4 regions of the Bradyrhizobium sp. USDA 4532 genome follow, and region 2 is predicted to be linked to each of the others. Evidence: riboswitches for the same ligand, from Rfam matches in the RefSeq annotation. Region 2 holds a riboswitch; each other region holds the start of a gene.
What was found. Region 2 has a riboswitch for cobalamin ahead of J2R76_RS31935 (TonB-dependent receptor). Riboswitches for the same ligand answer to the same signal wherever they lie in the genome.
Positions count from the first base shown of each region.

Region 1: it holds a riboswitch for cobalamin, as region 2 does, so the genes downstream of both, J2R76_RS12995 (DUF1636 domain-containing protein) here and J2R76_RS31935 (TonB-dependent receptor) in region 2, are expected to answer to the same signal.
Region 3: it holds a riboswitch for cobalamin, as region 2 does, so the genes downstream of both, metE (5-methyltetrahydropteroyltriglutamate--homocysteine S-methyltransferase) here and J2R76_RS31935 (TonB-dependent receptor) in region 2, are expected to answer to the same signal.
Region 4: it holds a riboswitch for cobalamin, as region 2 does, so the genes downstream of both, J2R76_RS30290 (TonB-dependent receptor) here and J2R76_RS31935 (TonB-dependent receptor) in region 2, are expected to answer to the same signal.

Region 1 covers NZ_JALJZN010000001.1:2,686,054-2,693,840, forward strand. Annotated here, with positions in the region: gene J2R76_RS12975 (precorrin-8X methylmutase) at 1-120, opposite strand, end outside; gene cobG (precorrin-3B synthase) at 120-1,283, opposite strand; gene cobN (cobaltochelatase subunit CobN) at 1,280-4,528, opposite strand; gene cobW (cobalamin biosynthesis protein CobW) at 4,528-5,562, opposite strand; gene J2R76_RS12995 (DUF1636 domain-containing protein) at 5,559-5,933, opposite strand; cobalamin riboswitch at 6,027-6,239, opposite strand; gene cobO (cob(I)yrinic acid a,c-diamide adenosyltransferase) at 6,276-6,929, shown strand; gene J2R76_RS13005 (cobyric acid synthase) at 6,941-7,787, shown strand, end outside.
Region 2 covers NZ_JALJZN010000001.1:6,947,481-6,955,267, reverse strand. Annotated here, with positions in the region: gene J2R76_RS31940 (PepSY domain-containing protein) at 1-1,041, opposite strand, end outside; gene J2R76_RS31935 (TonB-dependent receptor) at 1,044-3,317, opposite strand; cobalamin riboswitch at 3,425-3,621, opposite strand; partial or broken gene J2R76_RS31930 (IS5 family transposase) at 3,757-4,508, opposite strand; gene J2R76_RS31925 (GTP-binding protein) at 4,785-5,714, opposite strand; partial or broken gene J2R76_RS31920 (amidohydrolase family protein) at 5,716-7,205, opposite strand; gene J2R76_RS31915 (hypothetical protein) at 7,359-7,751, opposite strand.
Region 3 covers NZ_JALJZN010000001.1:3,689,565-3,697,351, reverse strand. Annotated here, with positions in the region: gene J2R76_RS17405 (hypothetical protein) at 1-74, shown strand, start outside; gene J2R76_RS17400 (carbonic anhydrase) at 599-1,342, opposite strand; gene J2R76_RS17395 (thermonuclease family protein) at 1,354-2,079, opposite strand; gene J2R76_RS17390 (nodulate formation efficiency C protein) at 2,894-3,520, opposite strand; cobalamin riboswitch at 4,914-5,116, shown strand; gene metE (5-methyltetrahydropteroyltriglutamate--homocysteine S-methyltransferase) at 5,215-7,560, shown strand.
Region 4 covers NZ_JALJZN010000001.1:6,597,724-6,605,510, reverse strand. Annotated here, with positions in the region: gene soxB (thiosulfohydrolase SoxB) at 1-281, shown strand, start outside; gene J2R76_RS30315 (hypothetical protein) at 278-733, shown strand; gene J2R76_RS30310 (MBL fold metallo-hydrolase) at 1,072-2,112, shown strand; gene J2R76_RS30305 (ABC transporter substrate-binding protein) at 2,281-3,096, opposite strand; gene J2R76_RS30300 (ABC transporter ATP-binding protein) at 3,297-4,070, opposite strand; gene J2R76_RS30295 (iron ABC transporter permease) at 4,067-5,110, opposite strand; cobalamin riboswitch at 5,223-5,421, shown strand; gene J2R76_RS30290 (TonB-dependent receptor) at 5,530-7,787, shown strand, end outside.

The DNA of each region.
Region 1 (7,787 bases), 4.3 Mb from region 2:
CATGCGCACGACCACCGGCTCTTCGTCTGGCGTGAAGCGGGCAAGATCGGCCTCGGAGCGGATGGTGGCAAAGGACTGGCGATAGATCGCCGCGCCATCGGTCTCGTAGACGTGCGGCATCAATGGCCTCCCGTCAGCACGGTAGGATTTGCAACGAGGTACGTACTGCTCAATCCTCGGAGGACCGGCGCATCCCGCGTCGTGCCGCGGCGGATCAGATCAAAGCCCTCGTCTGTCGCAACGAGGGTAACATCCGCAGAACCGGAATGGGCGCAGCCCTTGGCGCAGCCGGAGACGTGAAGCCGCGCATCGGATGGAATTTGCCGCGCGAGCGCCGATGCCAGCATACGCGTGTCCGCATGCGCATCGCCGCAGCGCGGTGCGCCGCTGCAGGCGACCACACGAAGCCTCGGATCGCCGGCATCAGTCACGAGGTCCGCCCCACCGGGCATCTCGCGCATCCCCTCCACCAGCATCATCCGCCACGGCGTCATGCGGAGAGCCCGCGCGCAGCCGGCGAGATCGTTGAGCGTCTGGTGCGGCATTTGCCCGAAGGCGACGCCAACCATCGCGCCCATTGGATAGATGCCCGGCACGGGACTCGACGATTGGCCGACTGGTTCGGCATCACCGCGAAGCGACTGCGGCAGGCTCGCGCCGCCGGCGAGATGAGCCGCCATCCGTCGCCGCTCACCCCTGGTTCCGCCGGAGGTGACAAACCATTCGGCCAGCGCCAACGCGACCTGAACGGCCTCGCTCCGCATGACCGAAAGCCCGCGCTGCGCGCCATCGGCCCGCACCAGCAGTCCCCGGCCGCGATCGCGCTCGATCCTGATATCGGCGGACGCATCCGCCAGCATCCGCGCATTGCCATCATCGATTGCGAAGCCGAACTTGGTTGGAAGATCAAACGAGGCACCGGCAAGCCCCTGCTCAAGCTCGGTCGCAAGCGAGCGCGTCTCGTCGGCGACAGTCCAGAACGGCGTCACCAGAATGTTTCGCTGCGCCTCGGTATTCGAGTCCGTGTCCAGCAACCCGAGTTCAGCGAGCCCATCGACCAGGGGCGGATAACCTTCATCGCTGACGCCGCGAATCTGGAGATTGGCGCGGCTGGTCAGGTCGATCAGGCCGTTGCCGTATCGCGCCGCCAGCCTGGCGATTCCCGCTGCCTGCGCCGCGTCCAGCCGTCCGCCGCGCGGGCGAATGCGCACCACGAGGCCATCGCCTGACTGCATCGGCCGCAGCGCGCCTGGACACCAGCCCTTGACCGCAACCGCGCTCATGAGGCCTCCTGCAGCGCAGCCGCGATCGAATTGCGCCGCGTCTGCCAGAGCGAGGCTTCATGCAATCTCGCGAAGCAGGTTTCGATCGCAGCCAGCGCCGCCGGGTTCTCGCGCGCCATGAAGCCGCGAACCTCGTCATTGCCGAGCGTCGCATCATAGTAGAGATCGAACAGATGCGGCGGCACCGCGCCGGCAAGATGGGCGAACGCCGCCATGTGCTCCAACGTCGCTGTGATTTCGGCGGCACCACGGAAGCCATGGCGCATCATGCCCGCGATCCAGGCAGGGTTGGCCGCGCGCACTCGCACCACCCGTGAGATTTCCTCGGTCAACGCCCGGGCATGCGGCTGATCCGGCCGCGTCGCATCGAGGTGATAGAGCGATGGGGCTTTCGTGCCAAGGCGCCTCGCCGCCGCCGCGATGCCCGCCTCGTGCGCGGCGTAGTCGGCCGCCAGCAGCAGATCAGTCTCCGGCAGATCCTGGGTGTGAACAAAACTGTCCGCAGCCGCGAGCCGCGCCTCGATGCCGGCGCGATCGGGCCGCATCTCGCCGTCGGATGCGAGAGCCCACGACGATGCCGACAACCAGGCTTCGCCGGCCGCCTCGCGCGCCTCCGGTGTGAAGACGTCGGGGACCGACGAAATGCCAACGCCATAATGTCCGGGGCGAGGACCGAACACGCGCGCGATGCGCTGCCGGTAAGGATTCTCGTCCGCCTCGTCGCTGCGTTCGGACAACGCCTCCGCCGCGGCTTCGAATAACTGGGCCAGCCCTGAGAAGACGTCGCGGAACAGCCCCGACACGCGCAGCGTGACGTCGATGCGCGGCCGGCCGAGCTCTGCCGGCGCGATGATGTCGTAGCCCGACACCCGCCCCGAGCCGTGATCCCAGCGCGGCGCGATGCCCGCGAGATGCAGGGCCATCGCAAAGTCCTCGCCGGCGGTGCGCATCGTCGAGGAGCCCCAGAGGTCGACCACGAGTCCCTTCGGCCAGTCGCCGTGATCCTGCAAATGACGGCGCAGCAGCTCTTCAGCAAGCTTCACGCCTTGCGCATGCGCCGACGGCGTCGGCACCGCGCGCGGATCGACCGCAAACAGATTGCGCCCGGTCGGGAGCACGTCGCTGCGCCCGCGATAGGGCGAGCCCGACGGCCCCGGCGCAACACGCCGGCCGGCGAGCGCACCCAGCAACGCCTCCTTCTCCGCCTCACCGCAAGCGCCCTGCCCGAACACATGCAGGCCGTCGCCGAACTGGCTTTCCTTGAGGTCGCAGACGAAACGATCGATCTGCGGAATGGCCTCGGCCGCGGAGACCGACGCGGCGAGACCGAGATCGTCCTCCAGCCCGGCGATGCGCGCTTCGTCGCGGATCGCGGCGATCAGGCGCTGCCGCCGCGCCGGATCGAGACCATCGGCGGTCGAATACTCATCGAGCAAGCGCTCAAGATTGCGCAAGCCTTTGGGGACCGCGGCCTGTGCCAGTGGCGGCGGCAGATGACCGATCGTCACGGCACCGATCCGGCGCTTGGCCTGCGCCGCCTCGCCGGGATCGTTGACGATGAAGGGATAGACAACAGGCAGATCGCCGATCAGCGCCTCCGGCCAGCATGCGGGCGACAGCGCAACCGACTTGCCGGGCAGCCATTCCAGCGTTCCGTGCGCGCCGATGTGGACGACGGCATCGATGGCCTGCCGCCTGAGCCACAGATAGAACGCGACATAGGCATGGCGCGGCGTGCGCGCCAGATCGTGATAGTCGGCGTCGCGCTGTCCCACCTCACCGCGCTCCGGCTGAACGGCGATGACCGATTTGCCGCAGCAGATCGCCGCGAAATGAAATGCGCCGTCACGGCAATCGGGATCATCTTCCGGCGCGCCCCATGCGCGGCTGAGATCGCCCTGCAGCAGCTCGGGAAGGCCGGAAAGCGCCGCACGATAGTCGGCGATGTTCCACGTCAAATTCCTGCGCAAAAGAATGTCGCCCAGTGACTCCACCGGCTCAAGGTCAAATCCCGCGCCCGCGAGATCAGCCAGCATCGCCCCGACCGAGGCAAGCGCATCGAGGCCGACGGCATGCGCGATCTGATGCGGGCGGCCGGGATAGTTCGAGAGCACCAGCGCGAGCCGCTTCTCCTGTGCCGGCTTGCTGGCAAGCCGATGCCAGGCGGCCACGCGTGCGGCAACTGCAGCGACGCGCTCGGCATCCGGTCGATGCGCAAGATGCGCGAATTGCAGCTCAAGATCGCGCTCACCAGGCGATTTGAAGCTCACGACCCCTGTGAACAGGCGGCCGTCGACCTCCGGCAGCACCACATGCATCGCGAGATCGCCGGGCGAGAGCCCGCGGAGCGACAAGGCCCAATCCTCGCGCCGCGCGGTCGACAGCGCGACCTGGAACACCGGGCATGATGCAGCGTCGAACGGCGTCGTGCCGTCGTCACCGGCCGCGGAAAACGCGGTCGCATTGACGATCGCCGCTGGAGCGCATTGCGCAAACTGAGCGCGCAGCCAATCCGCCACGCCCGCCGCCTTCAGCGAGGTGACGAACACACCGTGGGCATCAAAGCCCCTCTCACGCAATGCATCGATCAATGCATCGACCGGCGCCGTATCGCCTGCCGCGAGGTAGGAACGATAGAACGTCACCAGCACGCGCGGCCGGCCGTCCGGTGCCGGCAACGCCGCGATGGCACCGCGCTGGGAATCGTAGACGCCGATCTCGGGAAGATCGATCTCGCCGACCACGGGTCCGGCATAAAGTCCGGACGCCAGCGCCAGTTGCGCGATCACGGCCTGCGCCGCAACGGGGCCGCCCTTGTCGCACAGCACCTTCAGACGGCGCAGCGTCGAGACCGGCAAGGTCGAGAACTCATCCAGCCGCAGATCGTCGCGGCCATCGGCCGGCAGCACGACCAGGGCGATGCCGCGCTCCTTCGCCAGCCGATGCACCGCGGCCAGCCCGTATGACCAATAGGGCTCGCCGCCGATCAGCCGCACCAGAATGCCGCGGGCGTGCGAGAGCGTCCGCTCGATATAGGTATCGACCGACAGCGGATGGCGCAGCTCCGCGAGATTGGCGAGCCGCAGCGACGGCAGCGCAGCACGGCCCCGCCGCCAGCCGGCCGCGAAGGCAGCAAGATCGCTGTCGGAAAACGACAACACCACGAGATCGGCCGGATCCTGGCCGAGGTCCCTTGGCGTCGCGGTCTCCTCAAGGCCGCGGCTCTCGCGGAAGACGACGTGCATCAGACACCAAGCCGTGCCCTGATCGCGGCTTCATCGATGTCGGCATGTTCGCCGATCACGACGAGCTTCGACCGCCGCGCCCGGGCACCCCAGGGCATGTCGAACTGATGCCGCACCCGCTCGCCGACCGATTGCACCAACAGCCGCATCGGCTTGCCTTCGACCGCGATGTAGCCCTTGGCGCGCAGCACGTTCTGCTCGCGCGCCAGCCCCTTGATCGAGGCGACCAGCGCGTCGACATCCGAAACTTCCGGAAGATCGATCACGACGGAATTGAAATCGTCGTGCTCGTGTTCCTCCTCGCCATCGTGATGCGACGGCCGCGCCGCGAGATCGCTTTCCGCCGCCGCCCCGAGCCCGAGGATCACGCGCGCGTCGATCGTGCCGTCGACGACGGGCAACATCGGCACCTCGCGCGGCATCTCGGCCGCGATCACCTCTTTCGCTGCCTTGATCCCCTCCGCCCCCGCGAGGTCCGCCTTGGTCAGCAGCACGATATCGGCACATGCGATCTGGTCCTCGAACACTTCCGACAGCGGCGTCTCGTGGTCGAGATTGTCGTCCGCCGCACGCTGCGCATCCACCGCGGCCGGATCAGGCGCAAAACGGCCGGCGGCGACGGCCTCGGCGTCGGCGAGCGCGATCACGCCGTCGACCGTGATCCGCGAACGGATCTCCGGCCAGTCGAACGCTTTCAGCAGCGGCTTCGGCAGCGCGAGCCCGGAAGTTTCGATCACGATGTGATCGGGCTTCACGTTCCGCGCCAGCAACTGCTCCATCGCCGGGATGAAATCATCGGCGACGGTGCAGCAGATACAGCCATTGGCGAGTTCGACGATGTTCTCGGCCGGACAATTGGCGTCGGCGCACGACTTCAGGATGTCGCCGTCGACGCCTTCGCTGCCGAATTCGTTGACCAGCACCGCGAGCTTCTTGCCGTTGGCATTGCGGATCAGATGCTGGATCAGCGTCGTCTTGCCGGAGCCGAGAAAGCCGGTCACGACGGTGACCGGAATTTTGGCGAGCGTGGTCATTCTGCGGCCTCCGGCACGACGGGAAGAGGTGGAATGCGGGCGAGCGATTGCTTGCGGAAGATTTCCGGACGGCTGCGCCACGGCACGATGCCGTCGGGCGCCGCCGCATAGGCGGAGGCACCGGCGATCACATCCGCGGCATTATCAGCGGACAGGCCGCCGTAGACATAGGACCACCGCCCCGGCGCGCTGAGCGCGACCGAGCAACCCTGGCTGCAGGCCGACAGGCATGCGACGGGAACCAGATTGACGTCATCAGGCACGCCGGCCTCGACAAGCGCGGCATGCAGGCGTGCACCGGGCGCGAGCTCACCTTCCGCCGGCGTCTGGCCGGCGCGGCAGGTGATGCAGACATGAAGTGTAACGCTCATCGCCCTTCCTGGATTGACAGCGGGAAGCGATGAGGCACACGAACCGATTTTGGACAGGTTCGTTCCCCGTCGCGGAACACCCCGTCCGCCGGTTTCACAACATGCTGCGTTGGCAGGTCTCCCGGCTTGCGGAGCAGGTTTTACCCTTCGATGCCCACCTTCCCGACTCCGTATGGAATCAGTGGCTTGGGCATCTCTCCGGTCACGGTCGCGGGGGCGGCTGCGCTTCGGGCCCGATTCAGCGGAGCCCTATCGCATTCCCTCTTCGCCTGTCGTAGGACAGGAACCGACGCGGGACCACCATTCGTCCAAGCCTCGCACTTGTCAAGCCGAAGGAATGTGATGACTTCTGATGGAAAGGGCGCTGAAGACGGCGCCGTCGGCACCGATCTTTCGCCGGATGCGCGCCACGCGGACAAGATGGCGAAAAAGAAGGCCGCCCGCGACCGCATCATGGCGACCAAGAGCGGTGAAAAGGGCCTGATCATCGTCCATACCGGCGCCGGCAAAGGAAAATCGTCCTCCGCGTTCGGCATGATTGTGCGCTGTGTGGCGCACGGCTTTCCCTGCGCCGTGGTGCAGTTCATCAAGGGCGCCTGGGATACCGGCGAGCGCCGCCTGCTCACCGGGCATTTCGGCGATCTCTGTCAATTCCACGCAATGGGCGAAGGCTTTACCTGGGAGACGCAGGATCGCGCCCGCGACATCGCGGCAGCGCAAGCCGGCTGGGAAAAGGCCAAGCAGCTGATCGCAGACCCGAGCCTGCGCATGGTCGTGCTCGACGAGATCAACATCGCGCTACGCTACGATTACCTTGCGATCGCCGATGTCGTCGACTTCCTGACCACGTCGAAGCCGCCGATGACCCATGTCGTGCTCACCGGGCGCAACGCCAAGGAGGAGCTAATCGAGATTGCCGATCTCGTCACCGAGATGACGCTGGTAAAGCATCCGTTCCGCTCCGGCATCAAGGCCCAGCCGGGCGTCGAGTTCTGACGGGCATCACGATGGCGCGCGCATTGATGATCCAGGGAGCCGGCTCGGACGTGGGCAAATCGCTCATCGTCGCCGGCCTCGCCCGCGCCGCGAGACGGCGCGGCCTGCGCGTGCTGCCGTTCAAGCCGCAGAACATGTCGAACAACGCCGCCGTGACCGTCGATGGCGGCGAGATCGGCCGCGCACAGGCGTTGCAGGCGCTCGCCGCCGGCGTCGAGCCGCACACCGACATGAACCCGGTGCTGCTGAAGCCCGAGACCGATGTCGGCGCCCAGGTCATCGTGCACGGCAAACGGATCGCCACCGCACGCGCGCGCGAATATGCCGGCATGAAACCATCGCTGACGGGCGCGGTGCTGGAGAGTTTTGCGCGCCTGAAGCAGCGCGCCGATCTGGTGCTGGTCGAGGGCGCCGGCAGTCCCGCCGAGGTCAACTTACGCAAAGCCGATATCGCCAATATGGGATTTGCGCGCAAAGCAGACGTGCCCGTGGTGCTGGTCGGCGACATCGACCGCGGCGGCGTGATCGCGCAGCTCGTCGGCATCAAGATGGTGATCGACCCTGATGATGCCGCGATGATCCAAGGCTTTGTCATCAACAAATTCCGCGGCGATCCGACATTGTTCGACGACGGCTATCGCCTGATCGAAGAACGCACGGCGTGGCGCGGCTTTGGCGTGCTGCCCTGGTTCGTCCGCGCCGGCGAACTTCCGGCCGAAGATGCGCTCGGGCTCGGCGAGGCGCGCAAGCCCGGCCAGTGCAAGATCGCGTTCCTTGCGCTGTCGCGGATTGCCAATTTCGACGACCTCGATCCGCTGAAGCTCGAGCCCGGCGTCGATCTCGTGATGGTACGTCCGG
Region 2 (7,787 bases):
GGCGATGCTGCGGCCGCCGTTGCCGTCGTCGAGCAACATTAACCGGTGTCCGCCGATCCAGACGAAGCGGGCCTCCACCGCAGGCATCGATGGCGACGACTGGAAGCCGGCGACGATGTCGGCCGTGTCATGGCCACTATAGCCGATCGCGATCTCGCGGGTGACGCCGCGGCCGGAGAACGCGCCACCGGGATTGAGCGACAGCCAGCCGCTAAACATCCAGGTCAAGACGCAGATGCCGCCGACCAGGCCGGCGATGTGATGCCAGGCCATCCAGCCGCGATAGGGCGAGACGGCGCCATCAGCGTAGCGGCGCATCAGCCGCAGGCGGAGGACGCCGATCCAGAAGCCGGTGACCGCGACGACAAGACAGACACCCGAGATCCACAGCACCACATCCCGCCACAGCGGGCCGTCCTTGCGCAACACGGTCGGATAGATCCAGTGCGGGATCGAGCCGAGCCAATTCCAGACGCGCTCGCGCCGCGTGGTGTCGAGCGCGATCTCGCCGGTGCGCGAGGAAACGTAGAGTTCGGTGCCATCGGCGTCCCCGAGGCCGATCCGATAGAGCGGCCGCAACGGATCGAAGCGCGCGGTCACCGACCATTGGTCGCGCGTGATCGTTTCGATCAAGCGAGGCTGCACGGCATGCGGATGATGAGCGGCAATGGCCAGCGCCTGGTCGGGCGTGATCCGGTCGATCACGCTGCCGTCGGTCGCCGAAATGGTGATCGTCCCTGCCTTCCAGGCGGTCACCCGATAGACGGGCGTGTCGTCCATCATCGAAAGCCGCAGGTCACGCGGATAACGCTCGACACCTGCGATCGCCATCGCGCGATCAGGCGTGACCCGCACCTTGCTCCAGGGAATGACAGGAAGCGCGGCGAGGCGCTCGCTGTCGGTAAGGCGCGGAAAGGCCACGTACATCATGACAAGGCCGGAGATGAACCACATCGCGAACAGGAGACACGTCGCAATGCCGATCCAGCGATGGACGATATAGAGCCACCGCCGCCCGCGCCGGATCAGAGCGTTGCGCATGGTCAGAACTTCACGTTGACGGACAATTCGGCGGTACGCGGCATGCCTAGCAGCCACTGCCCGGTGCCGTTCGAGGTCGCCGCGTAAGCCTTGTCGAACAGGTTGTAGACGCGGAACGCGACCGTGGTGCGGTCATCCGGCTTCCACCTGACGCCGCCATTGACCACATTGTAGCCCGGACGCAGCTGGGTGTTGGCAAGATCGGAGTACATCGCACCGACGATCTGCACGCCGCCATAGACCGACCAGTTGGGCGCGAAATCCCAGGTCAGCCAGACATTCGAGACCTGCTGCGGCACGTTGACCGGGACATTGCCGTTGAAGCTGACGATCTTGCCGCCGACCACCTGGCTGTTGTTGTCGTATCTGGCGCGCAACAGCGCAAGATTGGCGTCGACGCGCCAGCCGTCGTTCAGCGCGAGCCCGATCGATCCTTCGACCCCGCGGGATGATTGCTGGCCGATCTGCAATGCCACGCCGCCGGTAGGGTTGCCGGGATCGGGAATCGTGAGCCCGGTCTTGACGATCTCGTAGGCGGCCAGCGTCCACTCGCCGCGGCCGCCCCAGAACGACTGCTTGACCCCGATCTCGGTCTGCTTGCCGGTCGCAAGCTGGAATGTCTTCTGCGTGGTCGACAGTGAGATCAGATTGCTGACCGGATCGACGCCGACCGCGTACTGGCCATAGAACGCGAGATTCTTGATCGGCTCGTAAACGAGGCCCGCGCGCCAGCTAGTGCCCGATAGCGTCGTCTCAAAACTGTTTGCCGGCGTCTTGTAGTCGGTGCGGTCCACTCCGGGGCGATCATACCTGACCCCGGTCACCAGCGACAACTGATCGGTCAGCGAGAGCCGATCCTCGGCGAACAGCGCGTATTGATTGACGATCGCGTTGAAGCCCGGCGTGGTCGCCGTCGTCGTGGCGAAGAACGATCCGGGATCGAACACATAAGGATTGACCGACGACGCGCCGCCATAGGGCGAGTTGTTGGTATGGGTGAAGTCGATCCGGTTGACGTCGAACCCGGCGACGACCTGGTTCGCAAGGCCGAACACGTGGCCGCTGAAGGTCGTATCCATCCGGTTGCCGAGCTGCTTCTGGTCGTGGAAGATCTCGATATAGCTCGTGCGATCGATCAGCTGGGTCTTCGGATTCCAGGTGTAGTTCTCGATGTCGCGCCAGTGCCGCTCGCTGGTCAGGTAATACAGCGTGTTGTTGACCTTGATGCCGTCGGCGACGTCCCACTCGGTCTTGAACCGGGTCCAGCTGTCCTGATAGCGGATCGCGCTGTCCGCTGCATTGTAGTTCTTGAAGCGCAGCGCGTCCTGGATCGCGCCGTTGATCAGCGGCGTGCCGAAATAGCGCGACGGGCTGCGATCGCCGTAATCTTCCGAGAGCGTGAAGGCGAGATTGTCCGACGCCTGCACCCGCACGGCAGCGGAGACCACCGCGTTCGAGGTCTTGTCGCGATCGACCCAGCTGTCCGACATGTTGCCGGTGGCGTTGATGCGGTACGACACATTGGGATTGATCGGACCGGTGCTGTCCACCGAGAGCCGCCGCGTCATGTTGCTGTCGAGCGAAACCTCGGCCTCGTTATAGGGCGTGCTCTGCGGCTTCTTCGGAATCACGTTGATGACGCCGCCGATCGCGCCTTCGCCGTACAGCACCGAGGCCGGGCCGCGCAGCACTTCGATGCGCTGCGTCGACCAGGTGTCATAGGGGAACGTCTGCGTGCCGGAGCCGATATAAAAGCGCGTGCCGTCATACAGCGTCATCACCGAGTTGCTGCCGGCAAAGCCGCGGGTGCTGAACGACAGGCCGCCATTGCCTGGCGCCGGCGTTGCGACGAACCCGGCCGCGTCCTGGGTGACGGCATCGAGCACATTATGCTGGCCGCGTTCAGCGATGGTCTGCGCCGTGATGATCTCGACGCTGGCCGGCGTCTGCAGCGGGGTCAGGTTGAGACGACTGCCGGTGCCGCCCTGCGTGGTGGCATTGAGCGTCGGCGATGCCGATCCCGGTACGCCCGACGCCGCGACGCGCGGGGCGTTGCCGGCTGTTGCAGGCCTCGGCCGTGGCCGCGCCGCAGCGGTCATGTCACGGCTGCGCGCCGCAGGCTTCGGCTTTGCCGCAGCGGAAGGCGCGACCTCAATCGGATCGAGTCTGGTTGGTGGCGGCGTTTGTGCCGAGCCTTCGACCGGCAACAACAATGATGACAGGGAGCAGAGAAGACCGAGGCGCCATTTGCGCGCAACGGGAGAGGACGGAGACATGAAAAGGACTCGCGGTAACGTGGCACGTCACCGCGAACGTGGACTGGCGCATTGCCAAAAAAGGCAGTGCTCCGATCCCACCAGGACGCCCCCGCCCGATGTGCTCGCGTGTGACCACGACTGACGGCAGGTCTCCTGGCTCACGGGTCATCGCCTGTCGACGCCTTCCCGGGCCGATGGCCCAGTGGCAAAATTGACGAAAGGCTCGCCGTTTACAGTTGCGGGGACAGCTGCGGCATTGGGGTTACCCTCGCACCGCATTCCCTTTTGATCCCCGAAGGGAACCGTCGGCAAAAACGATAGGTGGTGCCGGCAAGGCTGTCAATTCGATGCGATTGTCGCACACATGCTTTGCGAGATGCTGCTGCGGCGATGACACAGCGACGTCGAGGGCTGACGCCGAAAGGCAACCCGTCATCCTGAGAGTCTGACTCATAAATCACCCAACCTTAGCTGCAGCCGCGAGTCTGCGGGTCAGGAGCCTGATGTGTGCAATCAGCAGCCAGGCAGCTTCGGTTGCCACCGTCGCCTCGAAGTCCTTGGCGAGGCGGCGGCATCTGCCGAACCAAGCGAATGTGCGTTCAACCACCCACCGCCTCGGCAGAAGCTGGAAGCCTTTGACGCCTTGAGGCCGCTCGACGATCTCGACAGTCCATGGACCGCAGTCTGAGAGCGCGTCGAGGAGTTGATTTCCGCGGTAGATCCGGTCGGCAAAGACGTGGCGCAGCCGGGGGAAGTTCATCCGCACGTTCTTCAGCAGCGGTACGGCGCCATGGCAGTCCTGAACGTTGGCCGGATGAACATGAACCCAAGGAGGAGGCCATTGGTATCCGTCACGATATGCCGCTTGCGGCCGTAGATGCGCTTGCCTGCATCGTAGCCGCGCGGTCCGCCAGCTTGCGTGGTTGGCGCACTTTGACTGTCGATCACGGCTGCCGTCGGCTTCGGTGTCCGTCCAAGCTTTTTTCGCGCCCGGCGGACAAGCACGCTGACAATCCTCTGCCACCGGCCTGTATCCCGCCATCTATAAAAATAGCCCTGCACCGTCGAATAGGGCGGGAACTCCTGCGGCAACGCCCGCCACTGGCAGCCGGTCGAAACGATATAGAGGATCGCTTCGATCACACGACGCAGCTCCGTCTTACGCGGCCGGCCGCGCCGGTTCGCTCGCGGCAACAGGCGTCTGATCACCGCCCACTCCGCATCGGTCATATCGCTTGCATAACGCAGATCGTCCCGCCGATATTGCTCCCGAGTGATCTTGGTCCAGGGCATCGTGCTCTCCCTCGAATCTTTGCAAATCCGATGGAATCACACCCCACTGAGATCACTCACCCATTTTTCAGTCAGGCTCTGAGGAGCGCGGCACGCGCGTCTCGAAGGATGCACGGCCCGGCTGGTGGCCGATTCATCCTTCGAGACGCTGCTTCCCTCGCACCTCAGTATGACGGGAAACGTAGGTTCGCGTCACTGAGCCTCGACGCATCCCTGCATCACCTCATCAATCTCCGCGCGCGACAGCGCACCCATCTCGGCGATGAACACGATGCGCGTGCGCGGCACGCCGGGCGACGGCACGCCGCCCGCAGCCAAGGTCGCGCGGCCGCCGGCGAGTTGAAACACGGTCAGCCGCCCGGGCTGCTCCACCGTCTCGAACAATCCCTTCGCCCGCGCCAGCTTCGGCGCCAGTCTGCCGATCGCCTGCTGCAAGCGCGGCAGCACGACGGGCCACTCCGAGGTCCAGCTCAGCGTCTCGAAGCGATCGGACGCCGGCCGTCGCGGCGCGGTCTCGCGCGGAGCCGGCACATGATCGAGGTCCGCCGGGAACAGCAGCGCGGCCGGCACCTCGCCATGCAAGGCATCCACCACCACGGCCGCCGGACGCACCGCGCGCACGGCGTCGCGGATCGCGGCGCACGCAGCGGCGTCAGTCAGATCGACCTTGCTCAGCGCCACCACATCCGCCGCCCGGAGCTGCGAGCGCAGCAGCGCATCGTTCAGCATCGCCGCAGGCTGCGTCGCGTCGACCACGCACAGCACGGTCTCCAGCGGCGCCTCCTTCCAGATCACGGGATCCATCAGGTTGCGGATGATGTCGGCGGGATCGGCGATCCCGCTGGTCTCGATCACGATGAATTCGGGACGCGGATCACGCCGCAGCAAGGTTGCGAGCGTGCGCAGCAGGTCGCCCTCGAGTGTGCAGCAGATGCAGCCATTGCTCAGGCTGACCACGCCGTCGCCGGCGCCGGCGATCAGTTCCGCATCGATATTAACGGCGCCGAAATCGTTGACCACGGCGGCGATGCGCCGCCCTTGCGCATGCGCCAGCAGATGGTTGACGACCGTGGTCTTGCCCGCCCCGAGGAAGCCCGCGACCAGCAGGATCGGGACCGGCACCTCAGCCCCCCGTGATAGGCCGGCGCACCGGCCGGCCGGGACGCGCCGCGACATCGAGCACACCATCGCTGATCAGCGGCTGGCCGCTGACCACGAGATGCCGCACGCCCTCCGCCGGACGATTCATCGCCGAGAAGGTCGCGCGATCGCTCAGCGTCTCGTAGTCGAACACCACAACATCGGCGTCGGCGCCGACCTGCAGCCGGCCCTTGGCCCGCATCGCCGGCGTGCTCGCCGACAGGATCTCGGCCGGGATCAGCGCGCATTTGCGGATGCCTTCGAGCAGCGACACTTTCTTGCGCTCGCGCACCCATTCACGGATGAAGCGGGTGAAGCAGCCGGCCGAGCGCGGATGCGAGGTGGCATCGTCGGGCAGCGGCCACGCGTCGCCGCTGTAGGGACGGCCGTCCGACAGCGTCCACGGCATCGCGTCGGAGGCGATCGCGCCGCCCGGATACAGCACCGCCATATCGAGCAGATCGCGATGATGCGCGTTGTTCTCGATGTCGAGCACATGCCACAGCACCAAGGTCGAGGGCTCTTCGGCCTGTGCCGCCAGCAGCTCCTCGCGGCTGCCGAAACGGTGACCGTCGGTCACGCGCTGCACCGAATCGTAACCGAGGCCGTTGCGCTCCTCGAATTTCGGATCGCTGAAGAAGGTCGCCGCCAGCACGGTCGAGCCGGTGCCGTAGGGATAGGCCTCCACCGTGATCGGCAGGCCCTGCGCCTGCGCTTTCGCGATCAGCGCGACACAGCGCTCGATATCCGTCTTGCTCGACGAGTTGAGTGGCAGATGTGCATATGCGCGCCGGTGGCGCCGGCATAGCCGATCAGGCGGATATAGGCTTCCGCCGCGCTCTCAGGATCGATCCGCGACATGTAGGCGACGTGGGTGAAGGTCGGCACCGCATGATCCGCCGCGAGCTGGCACACCGCGGTCAATTCCTGCACGCCGGCGCCCGGCGCATAGGCGTTGAGAATGCCGATGCCGATGCCGCCCTCGTTCAGTCCGTTGGCGAGGCGCTCCAGGATGCCGCCGACCTCGCCTTCGGTCGCCACGTTTTCGATCCAGCGGCGATCGCGCATCGCGGCGCCAAACGATTCCAGCGAGCTTTCCGAATTCGAACCGGTCATCGCGCCGATGCGCGCGAAGGCCCAGTTGGCGGCGGCGCCGTAGTTCAGCACCCTGCCCTTCTCGGCCTGGCGCTTGTACCAGGACGCGACCGGCAGCACGCCGGCCTCGAGGTCGAGCGAGGTCGTCACCCCGTCGAACGCCTGCATGCGGTCGGCCGGTATGGTCTGGCCATGCGCGTGCAGGTCGATGAAGCCCGGCGCCACCACGAGCCCGGTCGCGTCGATCTGCCGTTCGGAACCGCCGAGGCCGGTGCCGACCGCGGCGATCTTGCCGTCGACCACGGCGACATCGCCGATCGCGTCCATCCCGCTGGCCGGATCCACCACCCGGCCGCCGCTGATCACCAAGCCACCCATCTCGCCACTCCCCGCATTCCGAAACCGACCGGTCTCCTGTCGAGCACAGAGAAGCGCATCGCACTGATCGCAGCAAGCCGGCCAGGGTTGTGGCGACATGCTGTGACGGAATATCCGCTGCGCCGTGATGGCGATTGCAGAGTGAGGCCCTTCCTACGTTCCGGTTGCACGCCGGGACGGCAGCCCGCGCCAGAGATCGGGGCCGGGCTTCACGCGGCTCGTCACGAGTTTCGGCGGCGTGCGGTCCCTGGCGATCGCCGCCTCGACCGCACGCTTGAGCCTGACATTGTCGATCTGCGCCAGGAATCGCCGGATGACGGCCTCCTGATCCGCGCCCTGACCGGAGATCGCCGCGCACAGCTCCGCGGTCGTCCTGCGGAAGAAGTGGAAGGCGTCATCGGCCGCGCCACCCAGCCGGTCGACCTCGCCGGCCACACCGAGCGCGTGCATCCGATCGTCGTCGCCCAGCGTCACTGCGAAGCGCAGCACGGCAAGCTGCCAGGCACGGAGCAGCTTGCTCTCCGGTTCGGTCGCATTCTCGCGCATCAGTCGAACACCCCGCGCGCCGGACGTCCTTCGGCT
Region 3 (7,787 bases), 3.3 Mb from region 2:
TTGCCCTCAACGGCCGAGCTTACAATGCAGAATTAATGGAAGGAGGGTTCGTTAGGCTCAGGCGGGCTGGGTGAGACACCGGGGATAGAACCGGCGGAGCCGGCCGCTACAGTCTTGCGGTCATTCGGTTCCAACTGTGTCGACTGTTCATCGCTCAGCAACCGACTGCCGCGTGCCGCCAGCGAGTGGACAGCATCGGCCCCTGGTGGATCGCGGCTTCAGAGAGCCGCCGAAGCGTCGGCATGGACCAGTTCCGTGAGATCGCCGTCGGCATCGTCTTCGAACGCGCCATAAGGCCACAAAACAATTACGCGAAGGAGGGCCTCTCCACGGGCGGCGATGGCCGCGGCTGAATCCGGGTGGCCGTCGCAACGCTGCTGTAGACAGCGATAATGAACACCGTCGGCCGATATCGTGATTCCTGGTGCTGACCCGCGCGTTGCCAACACACGTACGAAGAATATGACCAGTATCAGGAGACCACGCAAAACATTATCCCGAAGCTATGACAATCGTGAAGCGGATCACGTCCGGTGTACTTGATGCAGCCCGATGGACCTACAAATGCCGGCTGGGCGAGCGCGAGAAGGCACCAGCGTCAGCCCAATACGTCGACCCTGCCGGTTTCGAGCCGATATAGACCGCCGATGATCTTTAGTGTTTTCTGCTCAACCGCCGGGTTCAGGATCGGGCTGGCGGATTTGAGTTTATTGACGTTATCGATCACGTTCTGCCGGATCGCATCGGCGGAGCTATCACCTGGTTGGTGGCCCGACCCTCTCACGGCAGGCGCGAGCGCGCTGACGAGGGAGCGCATATGTCCCGGTGCCGGCTTGCCTTCGTCAAGCGAGTTGATCGTGGCGTCTATCGCGCCGCAGTGATCGTGACCGAGTACCAGGATCAACGGCGCGTTCAGTACGGCAACCGCATACTCCAGGCTAGCTAGCGTGTCATCATTGACGAAGTTACCGGCGATGCGGCATACGAATAAATCGCCAAGTCCGCTGTCAAAGGCAAGCTCGGGCGCTACCCGCGAATCGGCGCAGCTCAGAACCGCCGCATATGGATTCTGACTATCGACTAAAAGTCGGCGCTCGCGTTCCAGATCGCGCCCTCGCGACACGCTCTGCACATAACGATCGTTACCCTCCATCAGCCGCTTCAACGCAGCATCGGGCGAGAGCTGATTATCCGGCTTCGGCGGCGCTGCTGCTTGCTTCGCCTCGACAATGTTGCCGCCAAACGGCACGACAAATGCCGAAATAGCGAACAGCAACAGCGAGCGGCGCGAAGGCGCGAGCTTGGTCGGATGGGGATTGCCCTGTGAACGGTCTGCATACATGGATAGGACCTCTATCGCGCGGCTCTATGCCACCCCATGGCTTCGGCCTCGTTTTCGCTGCAGAACCAGCGTTCAGCCGGTTTCTTCGTCATGTCGATTTGTCCGTAACTGAGTTGCCCAGGAGAGTGATACGTGCGCTCGCCGTTACGTTCGACGGTGCCCTTTATCAGGCAGTCGGGCGAGGGTGGGTCAGATAGCAGAGCGGATCCGAGCAGGAGTTCCTGGGCATCGTTCGGCACCGAGCTCGCGCCGACAATGATCGTGCTCTTGTTGCGGCGGCGCCAGTCCCAGGGGGTGATGAATGCCCCCGACCACAGGCCGGCAAAGGCGCTGCTCGCAGCCACCTCATTGATGACGTAAACATGGGCGGATGGCTCGGATGACAGTGCCCAACCGGAGCTTACCATCCAGGCGTTCACGTCCTGGCCCTCGATGAAGCAACTGCCAAGAGACCTACCGTACTTGTCTACTCCTGCGGTCTGACAATCCCATATTCGTCCTTTCGAGTAGTTGATAAGGGCGTCGCGAGCCGCTACCCCGCAGGCCCATTTCCGGCCATGAGCATCCAGGCAAATCTGATCAGTCTCGGGAGCCTCGATACCCGAGAGCCGAATTCGCGTTCGTTCGATCTCTATCGTATTGGCGTCGAGGATTTGGGGAGCACCGCTCAGTTTCGCCGCGCAAACAGGAGACGCGATGATAGCGAGCAATGCTGCCATCATTACGCGGTACTTCATCCTAATATCCCTTCGCTCATGGTTCATCGGCTCACAAAATCGCAGCGATCCGGTGTCGTCACAGCCGACTGCTTGACTGCACATACGTCATCGGGTCTGCATCGTTCGACGATGCTGTTGTGGAGGCTTGCTTATATTTTCAGCCTACGACCTGACGCTGGGTGAGATTCAAGGGATTTCTTTGGGGGCTTTTTTCGATGTGCTTCTGGCATCTCCAGCTGCCCCTCCCTCTCCCCCCGACATGTCTCCTGCAGGAAGAGATCCCGCATGTTTCAGCGCTGCACTCGCGACCCAGGAATACGGCTCTTGGTACGTCATTTCTCCAAAGGCTCGGAAGAAGCGGGGCGCTTCGCCGCCGGGCGGAAGAAGCGGCGATGCTGGGCCTCCTATGATTGTTATCGTTCGACAGGACTACGCGAGGTTCATCAAGCGGAAGTCGGGACAACTCACGATAAGAGTGATTGCTCAAAAGAGATCGGCCTCCCGCTTGATCCTACGCTACAAAGCCACCATGCTTGACTCACACGGTGGCCTGTATCTGCGACCGTATCCGCAACAAACGCTGCGCGAAATGACTCCAACAACGCCTAACTGGCCTTCGATGCTCGAATGGAAGAAAGCAAGAAGCTCGGCATAATGGCGGCGTGGGGACTGACGCGGTCGGCTTTACGGGCTTGCGGTGCCAAGGCGTCCCGGCATTGTTGCGAGCGGCGATCCGCATGCCATTTCAGAGCGATGAATTAAAGTTTCCGTCGGATGGATCTTGGTGTGGGGCCGAGGCGCTCAACGCTCATGAGTAGCGCTGCCACCCTGATCAGTTCTCGATGCCCTTCGCACCCCCCTCCAACGCGTCCCGTTCATTTTGATCTTTGTGATGGAACCAGGACCCCGGAGGAAAAGTCGCAATCTTCTTGGCAAGGAAAGATTGCGGCTCCCAATCGTGTCCCTCGCGCTTGTCGAAGGTGATGACCCCATTTTGGGTGAAATAGCGGGGGCCTGGTATGTTGCAGTTCACCAACAGCAGAACGCGCCACCGGTCTTCTTTCTCGGTCGGCTTGTCATTCGCCGCTCGAACGTAATCCACGATTACAGGTTCGATGATATGACAGCGGCCGTGCCGGAGCAGATCGCCGAGCTTGCCTTGCGCAGTCGTGACAAAGTTGAAATTGACCGGATTATGCAGAAAACGAAGGTTTGCGTCTTTTTCGCCGTCGGTGACTTCACTGGCGATGAGTGAAAGCGCCAGGGCGCGCCAGCCGAGTTCGATAGGCTTTGCATAGGGAGACGCAACTTCAATCTTTCCGTCGGTCCCGACTTTCCAGGTAATAACGTAATGTTCGTCTGATCTGTTATCCTGATGCCTGGTCCAGGAAAGGTAAACATACTCAGTGTGGTCGACGCTTTCGGCGATTCCCCAGTTTCGAGGGACGAATTGCGCCACTTTCGAAACTTTGGAGACAATGTGCTCGATTGTCTCACCGTCTCGCGCTCGCCAGGTTGACTTGACTCGTTCGACGAGCGCGCTTTCGACGGCTCGCGCAGTGTTGCCCGTCGCAACAAGCCCAGCAACGAAAATTAGCGATTGACAGAGGCAAAGCACGCCTCTTGCAGACATTCTCTTCATAACGGCCGGACCATCGATTTTTCATCCACACGTCAAAGCGGCAGCCTTCAATGCTATGCTCGATCGGAAGAAGTTAGCGGCAACGTGACGCGGGCACCTGCCGATGTCCCGCGCGAGCAGGCGCTGTCCCCTCGGGTCACGCGCCGCTAACTTCAGTGGGCCAGCCACAACCCCAATTTGCTGTGCTGGACCTGCCCAGGAGGAGAAGCCTGGGCACCCTTGAGCTTGCATTCTTCGTGCCAGGAAATAGCCGGCAAATCCCGCCAGATTCGTGCAGTGTTTGTCGGCTTTCCGACCTACGCTCGTTTCTATGTTTCCATTCAGCCGATCCGCTCGAGCTTGTTCAGCTTTTGTCGTGCCGATCTTCGAGGCCAAAGCGAAGGCCGCTGCCGATTTACGGATGAGAAATCGGGGCGCACTTTGGAGTGCTGTTGAACCGTCTGGTCCGGCGCGGTCACCCGAACGCCTGCGATCGCTATCGGCTTGTAATGATGATAAGCAAAACCACTCGTCACCGCCGGGCGTGTGGAATCGTCGAAAGCGCGTTCTGGGGCAGGCAGATGATATGGTGCGCGGGTTTCTACCTACGCGCACGATGTTGCAGTCCGCTCAGTCCAGCTGCCTCGGCTCCGCATTCATGGTGGGATGACCCTTTCCAGTCGCGACACGCGGCAAGCGAGAAACGATCAAGTCGCGCTAGCTTCCTCTTGAGTTGCTCAACATTCTCGAGAGCAGTTGTCTGACGGATTGATTCATGAACGCTCTTACCAGCCCCCGAACGGGCCGACCGCAAAGAGGGTGACAGAAAGGACGCCGACAGCGCTCCAAACAGCCATTGTCATTGCGGGCCTTCCGGTGTTCGTCGAGGCGAATCGATATGCATGCCCGAGTATTAGCGTCATCAGAGACCGCAAATCGCCTACCAGGATTGGTTGGCTCGTAGATCAATATGGCGACCGGTTGCTGATGGAGTTTTCGCAGGTGTGTTGTCCCTGGCGCGGCTTTTGACTGTCGAGAGACCGAAATACACTCGAAGCGCCGCGACCTGCGCCTTCGACAATCCTTTCGACACATATATTGCAGACTGCGTCTATTGGATAAGCTTCCAATCGCGTGATCAACTTTCGACGTTTATCATTTTGAGTCACTGATGATGGCAGCATTGACGTGAGAGAGTCATCTGGGAGGTTGACGGAAGAGGTCTCTTGCCGATAATCCAAATCGTAGAGGTTCTCCGGTCCCGCTGGATTCGGAGCTAAGAGGGAAGCCGGTGAACATGCCGGCGCTGCCCCCGCAACTGTAAGCGGCGAGCCGCCGTCCAACAAAGTCACTGAAGCCCGTGCGGCTTCGGGAAGGCCGGACAGCAGCGATGACCCGCGAGCCAGGAGACCTGCCTCGACCACATATACGTCCACGGGCGGGGTGTCCCGGTGGTGCGCCAAGCCGCCGCCGCTCGGGCGATCCTGCTTGCGTCCGCCTTGGCCTTTGCCCCCAACTACGGGGTTAGCGCTATGTCTCTTCTCTCCCTTCCGGTTGCCACGCTTGGAACGCCTCGGATCGGTCCAAGACGCGAGCTCAAACGCGCGCTTGAAAGTTACTGGGCCGGCGCAATCAGCGAACAGCAATTGCTCGAGGCCGCAGCTGGCCTGCGTGCTGCGAACTGGGCCCGCCAAAAATCCCTCGGTGTCACCGTCATTCCGTCCAACGATTTTTCGTTGTACGACCAAGTGCTCGACACCTCTGTCATGGTTGGTGCCATCCCGGAAGTTTATGCGTCGAAAATCGAATCGGTTTCGCTCAAGACGTACTTCGACATGGCGCGCGGTTCACAATGCGATCGCCAGAATGCGAGTTGCGGCCACGGATCGGGCGGATTTAGCGCGCCCGCACAGGAGATGACCAAGTGGTTCGACACCAACTACCACTACATGGTTCCTGAATTTCATCAGGGACAGAGGTTCCGCCTATCCTCTCGCAAGCCTATCGAGGAGTATGAGGAAGCCAAGGCCCTGGGGTTCCAGACGCGCCCTGTCCTGATCGGGCCGGTCACATTCTTGAAGCTTGGCAAGAGTGCGGACCCCGCGTTTCAGCCGCTGTCTCTCCTGGATAAGCTAATACCGGTCTACATCGAGGTTCTGCAAGAACTAGGCAAAAGGGGAGCAAGCTGGGTTCAATGCGACGAGCCCTGCCTGGTCCTTGATCTGGAGGAGGAAGCGCGAAGATCTTTGCTGCGTGTCTACGATCGGCTCGCCAGGGAAGTACCAGACGTCAAGATCATGGTCGCGAGCTATTTCGGTGATCTCGGCGATAATCTGGACATAGCTTTGAACATGCCCGTTGCCGGACTGCACGTGGATTTGGTTCGCGCACCGAATCTGTTGAGCCGGATCATTGCTGCGCGGCGAAGTGATCTCGTCATGTCCCTCGGCGTCGTCGACGGACGAAATGTATGGCGCTCGAACCTGTCGACGCTCCGCCAGCAACTGGATCCCGCCATTGCGAAGCTGGGCAGGGATCGTGTTCAGATCGCTCCGTCCTGCTCGCTGCTCCATGTGCCCGTCGATGTTGAACTGGAGACCGGACTTGCATCCGATCTCAAGAGTTGGCTTGCCTTTTCGGTACAGAAGATGCGTGAGCTTGCGATCCTAGCGCGGGCGCTCGCGGGTGATAAGAATGTTGCTCAAAGTCTTGCTGAATCGCAGTTGGCCGTGACGGTCCGCCGGACTTCACCAAAGATCCGTGATGCCAATCTCGCGGTGCGGATGCGAGCGATCGACGAAGCCATGCGCCGGCGTGCCAGCCCATTTGTCCATCGGGCCGAGATCCAACGCAATCGCTTTGGACTACCGGCCTTTCCTACCACGACGATCGGATCCTTCCCGCAAACCCCAGAGGTCCGTAATGCCCGCGCGGCACATTCGCAAGGCGTCATGAGCGACGAGCAATACGACAAATTTCTCAAGGAGGAGACTGCGCGCACTCTGCGTTGGCAGGAGGACATTGGTCTAGACGTCCTCGTGCACGGCGAGTTTGAGCGCAATGACATGGTGCAGTACTTCGGCGAGAAACTCGCCGGCTTCGCATTTACCAGGAATGGTTGGGTGCAATCCTATGGGTCGCGCTGTGTCAGGCCACCGATCCTATTCGGAGATGTTTCGCGGCCAAAACCGATCACTGTGGATTGGTGGCTCTACGCGCAATCACTGACCAGCAAGCCGGTGAAGGCGATGTTGACCGGGCCAGTAACGATCTTGAATTGGTCGTTTGTTCGCGATGACATTCCAAGAGGCGAGGTCTGCCGGCAGATCGCACTGGCGATACGCGACGAAGTCCGCGATCTCGAGATAGCCGGTGCGAGCATGATCCAGATCGACGAAGCTGCGCTCCGCGAAGGATTGCCGTTGCGCCGATCGGAGTGGGGGGCCTACCTTCAATGGGCCGTCGATAGCTTCCGCATTTGCTCATCAGGCGTTGCAGATCAAACCCAGATTCATACGCATATGTGTTATTCTGAGTTCAACGACATCATCGACGCCATTGCTGCAATGGATGCGGATGTGATCTCGATCGAGACGTCGCGCTCGAAGATGGAGCTGCTCGACGCGTTCAGGAACTACAAATATCCCAATCAAATCGGGCCGGGCGTGTACGACATCCATTCTCCACGCATTCCCGAGGCAGGGGAAATGAAGAAGCTGATGGCATTGGCTCGGCAGCGGTTGCAGGACTCGCAGCTCTGGGTCAATCCGGATTGTGGTCTGAAGACGCGCAGATGGGAGGAGGTTCGCCCGGCGCTGATCAACATGGTCGCCGCCGCCCGGCAACTTCGCGCGGCATCTGACCGGCCAAGTCGTTGATCCAGCGCTTGGCTCTCTCCTCCAGGGCGCTGATCCGCTCATAGGGCGTTTGCGCTCTGGATCATCTCGACCGAGCTTGCACGACAGAAAAAAGCCCGGCCACGCTTAGCAGGCCGGGCAAAAGTTAAGTCTGAGAAGAGCGACGCTAAACGTCGCCGACTCCCATCGGCGGAGGGAGGACAGCTGATGATCCGATTGCCGGCGAGGGCATTCGCCGTAAATCTGAA
Region 4 (7,787 bases), 350 kb from region 2:
GCGGCGACATGGTCCGCGTCGGCGGCCTCGCCTACACCTGCACGCCGGCCGAGACTGTCGGCAAGCGCATTTCCGAGTTGAAGCTTGGCAACGGCAAGCGTCTCGAAGCCGGCAAGCACTACAAGGTCGCAGGCTGGGCCTCGGTCAACCAGCAGAGCGGCGCGCCGATCTGGGATGTCGTCGCCAGGCACCTGCGCTCCGGCCGGCCGCCGAACCGCGACGAACCCGGCGTGACGCTGAAAGGCGTCGAGGACAACCCGGGCATCGCGAGGCACGGATGACGCGCCGCGCGCTGATCGCGGCATTCGGCCTTGCTGCGCTCGCGCTGGCGACGCCGCTCGCGCGTGCCCAGCAGGCGCCGTTGCAGGACAAGCCGTTCGCCGAGCACAAGGTCGTGCTGCAGCTCTCCGACAACGATCCGAGGAAGCAAGGCCTCGTCATCAGCGTCGCCAACAATCTGATGAAGCACTACGACCCCGACAAGGTCGCGGTCGAGATCGTCGCCTTCGGCCCGGGCATCGACCTGCTCAAGCCCGACAACCCGAACCGCAAGCTGGTCGAGAGCCTGGTCGCGCAGGGCGCGCGGGTCGACATCTGCCTCAACACCGTCGACACGATCGAACGCGACAGCGGCAAGCGGCCGGACTACATCGCCGTCGCCACCCCCGTGCAGGTCGGCGTCGCGCAGATCTTGCTGCTCACCGAGAACGGATACACGCTGGTCCGGCCGTAACGGCCCCGTCGTCATTGCGAGCCAACGGGTCGCGCGAACGCGCGCCCGCAGGAGCAGGCTGGAGTTACGTGCGGCCGTAACTTCGTCTCTTCCACGACCTCGATGCATATCCCGTCATCCTGAGGCGCGAGCGGAGCGAGCCTCGAAGGATGCACGGCCCAGATGCCTTGTCCCATTCGCGGAAAGACCCGGGCCGTCCACCCTTCGAGACGCGCGCAAGAGCGCGCTCCTCAGGGTGACGGGATCCGGCTGGGGTGGGGATGGATTTGCTTTGAACGGACCCTATCTATGGAATAATATCCTCCATGTGACTCGGCCCGGAGAATAGGTAAGCCGTCATGATCTTTCGCCAGCTCTTCGACAGCGTATCCGGAACCTACAGCTATCTGCTCGCGAGCCGCGCCGGCGGCGAGGCACTGATCCTCGATCCGGTGCTGGAGAAGGCCGATCGCTACTGCAAGCTGCTCCAGGAACTTGACCTCAGGCTGGTCAAGGCCGTCGATACGCACCTGCACGCCGATCATGTCACCGGCCTCGGCGAGCTGCGCGACCGCACCCAGTGCATCACCATCATGGGCGAGCAGAGCAAGGCCGACGTGGTGTCGATGCGCGTCTCCGACGGCGACAAGGTGACGATCGAGGGCCTTTGCCTCGAGGCGCTGTACACGCCCGGCCACACCGACGATTCCTACAGCTATCTGATGGGCGACCGCGTCTTCACCGGCGACACGCTGCTGATCCGCGGCACCGGCCGCACCGACTTCCAGAACGGCAGCGCGCGGGCGCAGTACGATTCGATCTTCAACCGGCTGCTGAAGCTGCCGGAGGAGACCATGGTGTTCCCCGCGCATGATTACAAGGGCGACACCGTCTCCACCATCGGCGAGGAGAAGCGCTACAATCCGCGGCTGCAGGTCAAATCGATCGACGACTATGTCGAGCTGATGAACAACCTCAATTTGCCGAACCCGAAGCTGATGGACGTCGTGGTGCCCGCCAACATGCATGTCGGCCTGCACCAGGACGAACTCGCCAAGGAAGGCCTCTCCCTCAGCGCGCGCGACGCCATCGCGAGTCTCGGCCGCCCCGATATCCTTCTGGTCGATTTGCGCGAGAGCGGCGAGCGGGCCAAGCACGGCACGCTCGCGGGCGCGCTGCACGCGCCCTATCCGGGGATTTGCGCCACCCTGCAGCCCGGCGGCATGCTGCGCGAGGTCGCCGCCGCAACCGGCCGCCGCGTCGTGTTCTTCTGCGCCTTCGGCGAGCGCTCGGCGATGGCGGTGGCCGCCGCGAAGAAGGCGGGACTGGCCAACACCGCGCATATCGATGGCGGCATCGATGCGTGGAAGAAGGCCGGCGGGCCGGTGGTGATGGGATAGTCTCATAACCCTTTAGCCCGCTCGCAAATATCTCACCGTCTGAGGTGCGAGCGAAGCGAGCCTCGAAGGGCGACGGCCACACTCCTTCCGCGAACTCCTGGAAGTATCCGGGCCGTGCATCCTTCGAGACGCGGCTTCGCCGCTCCTCAGGATGACGGGTTTGGAAGGTCACTGCGTCACTCGCTGCAACTCTTCCGTCAGGCGATCCAGCGCATCCGCCAGCATCACGCCGCCGCACACCGTGAGCCGCTCCGGCAGCACGATGCGCTTGCTTTGCGGATAGAAGCGCTCCAGCGCCGGATGCAGCAGGAAGGCGCGACCGTCATCCTCGGCGCGGTCGCCGGCTTCCGACACCAGGATGAAATCCGGCCGGAGTTTTACGATCGCCTCCAGCGAAGCAAACCCGCCTGCGCCGACGCCAAGTTCGCCGGCGGCGTTGGCGAGGCCGGCTGCCGCCAGCAGCGAGCTGACCAGGCTATGGTCGCCCGAGACAAAGCCGCGCCGCTCCAGCGGCAGCACGCGGTAATGATGCGCGCTTGCCGCCGCCCGCGCATGCGCGATCGTCGCATCGAGGCGCGCGATCTCGGCCTCCGCGCGATCGGGATGCTGCACCACATCGCCCATCGCGCGAATCTGGTCCTTCACCTCGTCCAGCGTGCGCGGCACGGTGAATTCGACGAGGTGCAGCCCGTGGGCCTTCAACAGATCGCGGGTCGCGCGCTTGTCGAACAGGCTGACCACGACGAGGTCGGGCTTGAGCAGCAGCACGTCCTCGGCCTCGCCGGACAGGCGCGGAAAGTTTCGCGCCTTCTCCGCGGCCCAGGATTGCCAGGCATCGCGCGAGAAGCGGCTGAGGCCGATAATCTGGTCCGGATCGGCCAGCGACAGCACGAGCTGGTCGCTGCAGACATTCATCGAGACGATGCGCGGTCCGGCGGCGAACGCGGCGCCGGCGGAAATAAGCCACAGCAGTATCGCGACCACCGCACCAAGATGAAGCGAAGCGAGATGGCTGCCACGCTGAAGGTGCGCCCCCTCTCCCGCTTGCGGGGGAGGGTTGGGGTGGGGGTTTCGCCGCGAGCCATATCGTGGAGAGAGCCCCCACCCGCTGCGCTCGTCGAGCGCAGCGACCTCCCCCGTAAGCGGGAGAGGTGAACTGAGCTTGTGGTGAGGCCGTGGCCACATCAGACGTCCGCCCACGGCACGATGACGGCTTCGCGCTGAAATTCGGCGCGATAGGCGCTGACCCGGAACACGCTGGCGAGGACGCTCTCCGACAGTGCCTCGACGGGCGCGCCTTGCGCTGCCAGCCGCCCCTCCGCGAGCACCAGCACATGATCGGCAAAGCGCGCGGCGAGTCCCAGGTCATGCGTCACCACGATCACCAGCACACCGGCATCGGCGACGTTGCGCAGCTTCTGCATCACGTCGATCTGGTGGCGTGGATCGAGCGAGGCGGTCGGCTCGTCGGCGAGGATCACCGGCGCCTCCACCGCGAGCACCCGGGCCAGCGCGACGCGGCTGCGCTCGCCGCCGGAGAGTTCGGTGACGCGGCGATCGCTGAACTCAGTGACGTCGACCGCCTGCATCGCGCGCAGCACCGCCTCCATATCCGTCTGCGACAGCCGCGCCGGATCGGTCGCGCCGTGCGGATAGCGGCCGAGCGCGACGATGTCGCGCGCCGGCAGCGGCCAGTGCACCATGTGCCCCTGCGGCAGGTAGGCAAAACGTTTCGCACGCTCGCGCAGCGGCAGCGACGCCAGCGGATCGCCGCCGATCCGGATCTCGCCGCCCGACGGAATCAGCCCGGAGAGTGCGCGCAGCAGCGTGGTCTTGCCGGCGCCGTTCGGCCCGACCAGCGCGACCAGATGGCCCGATGGCAACGACAGCGAGACATCGTGCAGCACCTTGCGGCTGCCGAGCGAGGCATTGAGAGCGGCGGCGGAGAGCAGCGTCATGCCACGCCTCCGCCGAGCGCGCGGCGTTCGCGCATGATCAGATAGAGGAAGAACGGCACGCCGATGATCGAGGTCAGCACGCCGACCTTGATGTCGGAGGTCGAGGGAATGATGCGCACCGCGATGTCGGCCGCGAGCAGCAACGCCGAGCCGGTGAGCGCACTGGGCACCAAGAGCCGCGCCGGATCGTGACCGATCACGGGACGCATCAGATGCGGCGCAACCAGGCCGATGAAGCCGATCGTGCCGGTGACTGCGACCGCGCCGCCGACGCCAAGCGCCACGCCCGTGATCACGAAGAGCCGCAACCGCCCGACGTCGACGCCGAGGCTCTGCGCCGCCTCCTCGCCAAGCGTCAGCGCGCGGAAGGCGCTCGCCTGGCTGAGCAGGATGGCGGCGCCCGCGACGATGAAGGGCAGCGCCAGCGCCACGTGCTGGAAGCTGCGGTCCTCCAGCGAGCCGAGCAGCCAGAACGCGATCTCCAGCACCACAAACGGATTGCTCGAGAGATTCATCACCAGTGCGGTCGCGGCTCCCGCAAAGCTCGAGATCGCGAGCCCAGCGAGGATCAGGATCAACAGCCCGGCATTGCTGCCGGCGATCGCAAGCAGCGCGAACACCGAGCCGAAGGCGGCGATGATCGCCACCACCGGCAGCGCGTAGGAGCGCACATCGGCGAGGCCCAGCGCGATCACCAGCACCGCGCCGAACGCCGCCGATTGCGGCGCGCCGAATAGCGACGGCGAGGCCAGCGGATTGCGCAGCAGCCCTTGCAGCGCCGCACCGGACAGCCCGAGAATGCCGCCGATCGCAAATGCCAGGATGGTGCGCGGCAGGCGGATCTCGCGCACGATCACCTGCGCCACATCGCTGCCGCCGCCGAACAGCGCCTCGATCACCGCGAGCGGCGACAGCCGCACCGGCCCGATGCCGAGCGAGAGCACACACAGCAGGACCACGAGCGCGAGCAGCGCCGCCGTGGCGCCCCACCGGCGCCGCGCCGCGACCTCGGCCGCCAAGGCAAAATCCTGCGCGCTCATCGGATCCATGCTCTTACAGCGATCGCCGTGGCAGACAAGCGACACTCGACAAAAACCGTGGCCGCGCGGCCGCCGCCCGACTTCCGCCGGATTGACTTTGCTACCCGGCCGAACCCTAGATGAACATGACGGTTCTTTCATGAGATGAAAAGGGAATGCGGTACGGGGAAACTTCCCCAACGCCGCGGCTGCCCCCGCAACTGTATGCGGTGAATCCTTCGTCACAGGCCACTGGGAATCTCGGTCCTGGGAAGGCGACGAAGGGTAACGACCCGCGAGCCAGGAGACCTGCCGTCAGCCGTGGTCACACGCGATGCTGCCGGTCGGGGAGTACAGGCATGAGCTTCACCTGATGCTGTGAGCACGATGGTGAGACTGGTTCGCGGTGACGTGCCACTGACGTTGCCGAGGCCTTGCTTATGTTCTCCTTCCCTTTCCATCGGCGGCGCCGCGCGCTTCTGCTCGCGTCGACGATGATCGCGCCGGCGATCCTTGTCTCCGCAGCGCGGGCGCAGCAGGCACCCGCTCCCGATCAGCTGCCGGCGATCGAAGTCACCAAGCCGGGCGACCAGAACGTCACGCGCGCCAGGCCGGCCGCTGACGAAGCGCCGGCGCCGCGACGCCCGGCGCCGGGCACCTCGCAAGGCAACAATACAGGCAGCGGAGCCGGATCGGGCACGACAGGGACCGGCGTGGCCACCGGAACGGGCGGCACCGGCGGCCGCCAGTTCGCCGGCATTGTCGGCTCCTCCTCGGCCGTGATCACCGCCGACGACATCGCGCATTCGCCGGTGCAGTCGTTACCCGAGATCCTCGCGCAGGTGCCGGGCGTGCAGCTGCAAACGCCCTATGGCGGACCGAACGGCGCCAAGACGTCGGTCGACCTGCGCGGCTTCGGCGCATTCGCGACCGACAATACCCTTTTCCTGCTCAACGGCCGCCGCCTCAACGACGTCGACAAGGCCGGCTTCGACCTCACCACGATTCCGCTCGATTCGATCGAGCGCATCGAGATCACGCGCGGCAACAGCGGCGCGGTGCTCTACGGCGACAACGCGGTGGGCGGCGTCGTCAACATCATCACCAAGACCGGCGTCGGCGGCCCGCCGACGACGATGCGGGCCGAGGCCGGAGTTGGCTCGTTCAACACCCGCATGGCCGCGGTCTCCGCGGCGCTCAATTCCGGCCCGTGGTCCACCTCGTTCTACGGCAACGGCATCAAGTCGGACGGCTACCGCGTCAACAATGCGCTCGACCAGCGCAACGCCGTCGGCAACATCAACTACACGACGCCTGATCTCACCGCCTTCCTGACCGTCACCGGCAGCGACCAGAAGCTCGGCCTACCCGGCGGACGGCTGGTCGATCCGTCGATCGGCGTGAACGAGCTGCTCACCGATCGCCGCGGCGCCGCGACGCCCTTCGACTATGCCAACCAGCAGACCGCCAGCGTCACCGCCGGCTTCACCAAGACGCTGATGAACGGCGTCGACCTCATCGTCGACGGCGGCTGGCGGCAGCGCGAGACGCAGAGCGGCTTCTTCGGCACGGTGCCGACCATCAGCTTCGCCTCGACCTACAATGACGCCGCGCTGCAGACCTGGTCGCTGACGCCGCGGCTCAGCGTCAAGAATGTGATGCTGGGCGTGCCGTCGACGATCCTGACCGGCATCGACTATTACGATTCGAGCTTCCGCGAGGCGCGCGGCGCCTATCAGGGCGTCGACCCGTTCCACATCTACAATATCGAGCAGCAGAGCGTGGCCGGCTATTGGCAACATACGCTGGGCCTGTTGCCAACGACCGACATCTCCTACGGCGCGCGCGTCCAGAATACCAGCATCTCGGCGCGCGATCGCTACGACCCGAATGCGCCGTTCGCGTTCGACACGCAGGCGGCACCGCTCGACAGCAACGAGACGCAATACGCCCTGCATGTCGGCGCCGAGCATCGCCTGACCGACACCTTCTCGGTGTTCGGCCGCGCGGCACGCGCATTCCGCACGCCTGATGTCGACGAACGCGTCGCGTCGGGTCCGTCATTCGACCCGCTGACCTTCGCCCCGATCCCGCAGAATTTCCAGCTCAAGACCCAGACCTCGCAGGATGTCGAGGGCGGCTTTCGCGTCAGGACCAACCTGTTTCAGGTCCAGACCAGCGTCTATCTGATGGATCTCGAGAACGAAATCCATTTCAACCCGGTGCTGTTCTTCAACACCAACCTCGACCCCACCCGCCGCTATGGCTCGGAAACCAGTGCCTCGCTCAAGTTCAGCGATACGGTGACCCTGCGCGGCGGCATGGCGATCACCCGCGCGGTGTTCCGCGAAGGCATCTGGGCCGGCAACGACGTGCCGCTGGTGTCGCGCTACACCGGCAATCTCGGCGTCACCTGGAATATCTGGCAGAACTATCTGGTGTTCGACGCCACGGTGCGGGCCTGGAGTTCGCGCATCATGGACAACGATCAGGCCAACACCCAGAGCCGGATTCCCGGAAACGCCACCGCCGATATCAAGCTGAGCGGGCAAGTTGACCGCTTCTTCTGGTCACTGAGCGTGAACAACCTGTTCAACGCGCTCTATTACGACTACGCCATCGCGAGCACGTTCACCGAAGGCCGCTTCTCGGCCTATCCGCTGCCCGGCCGCACCTACATGGTAAAGGCCGGCGCGAC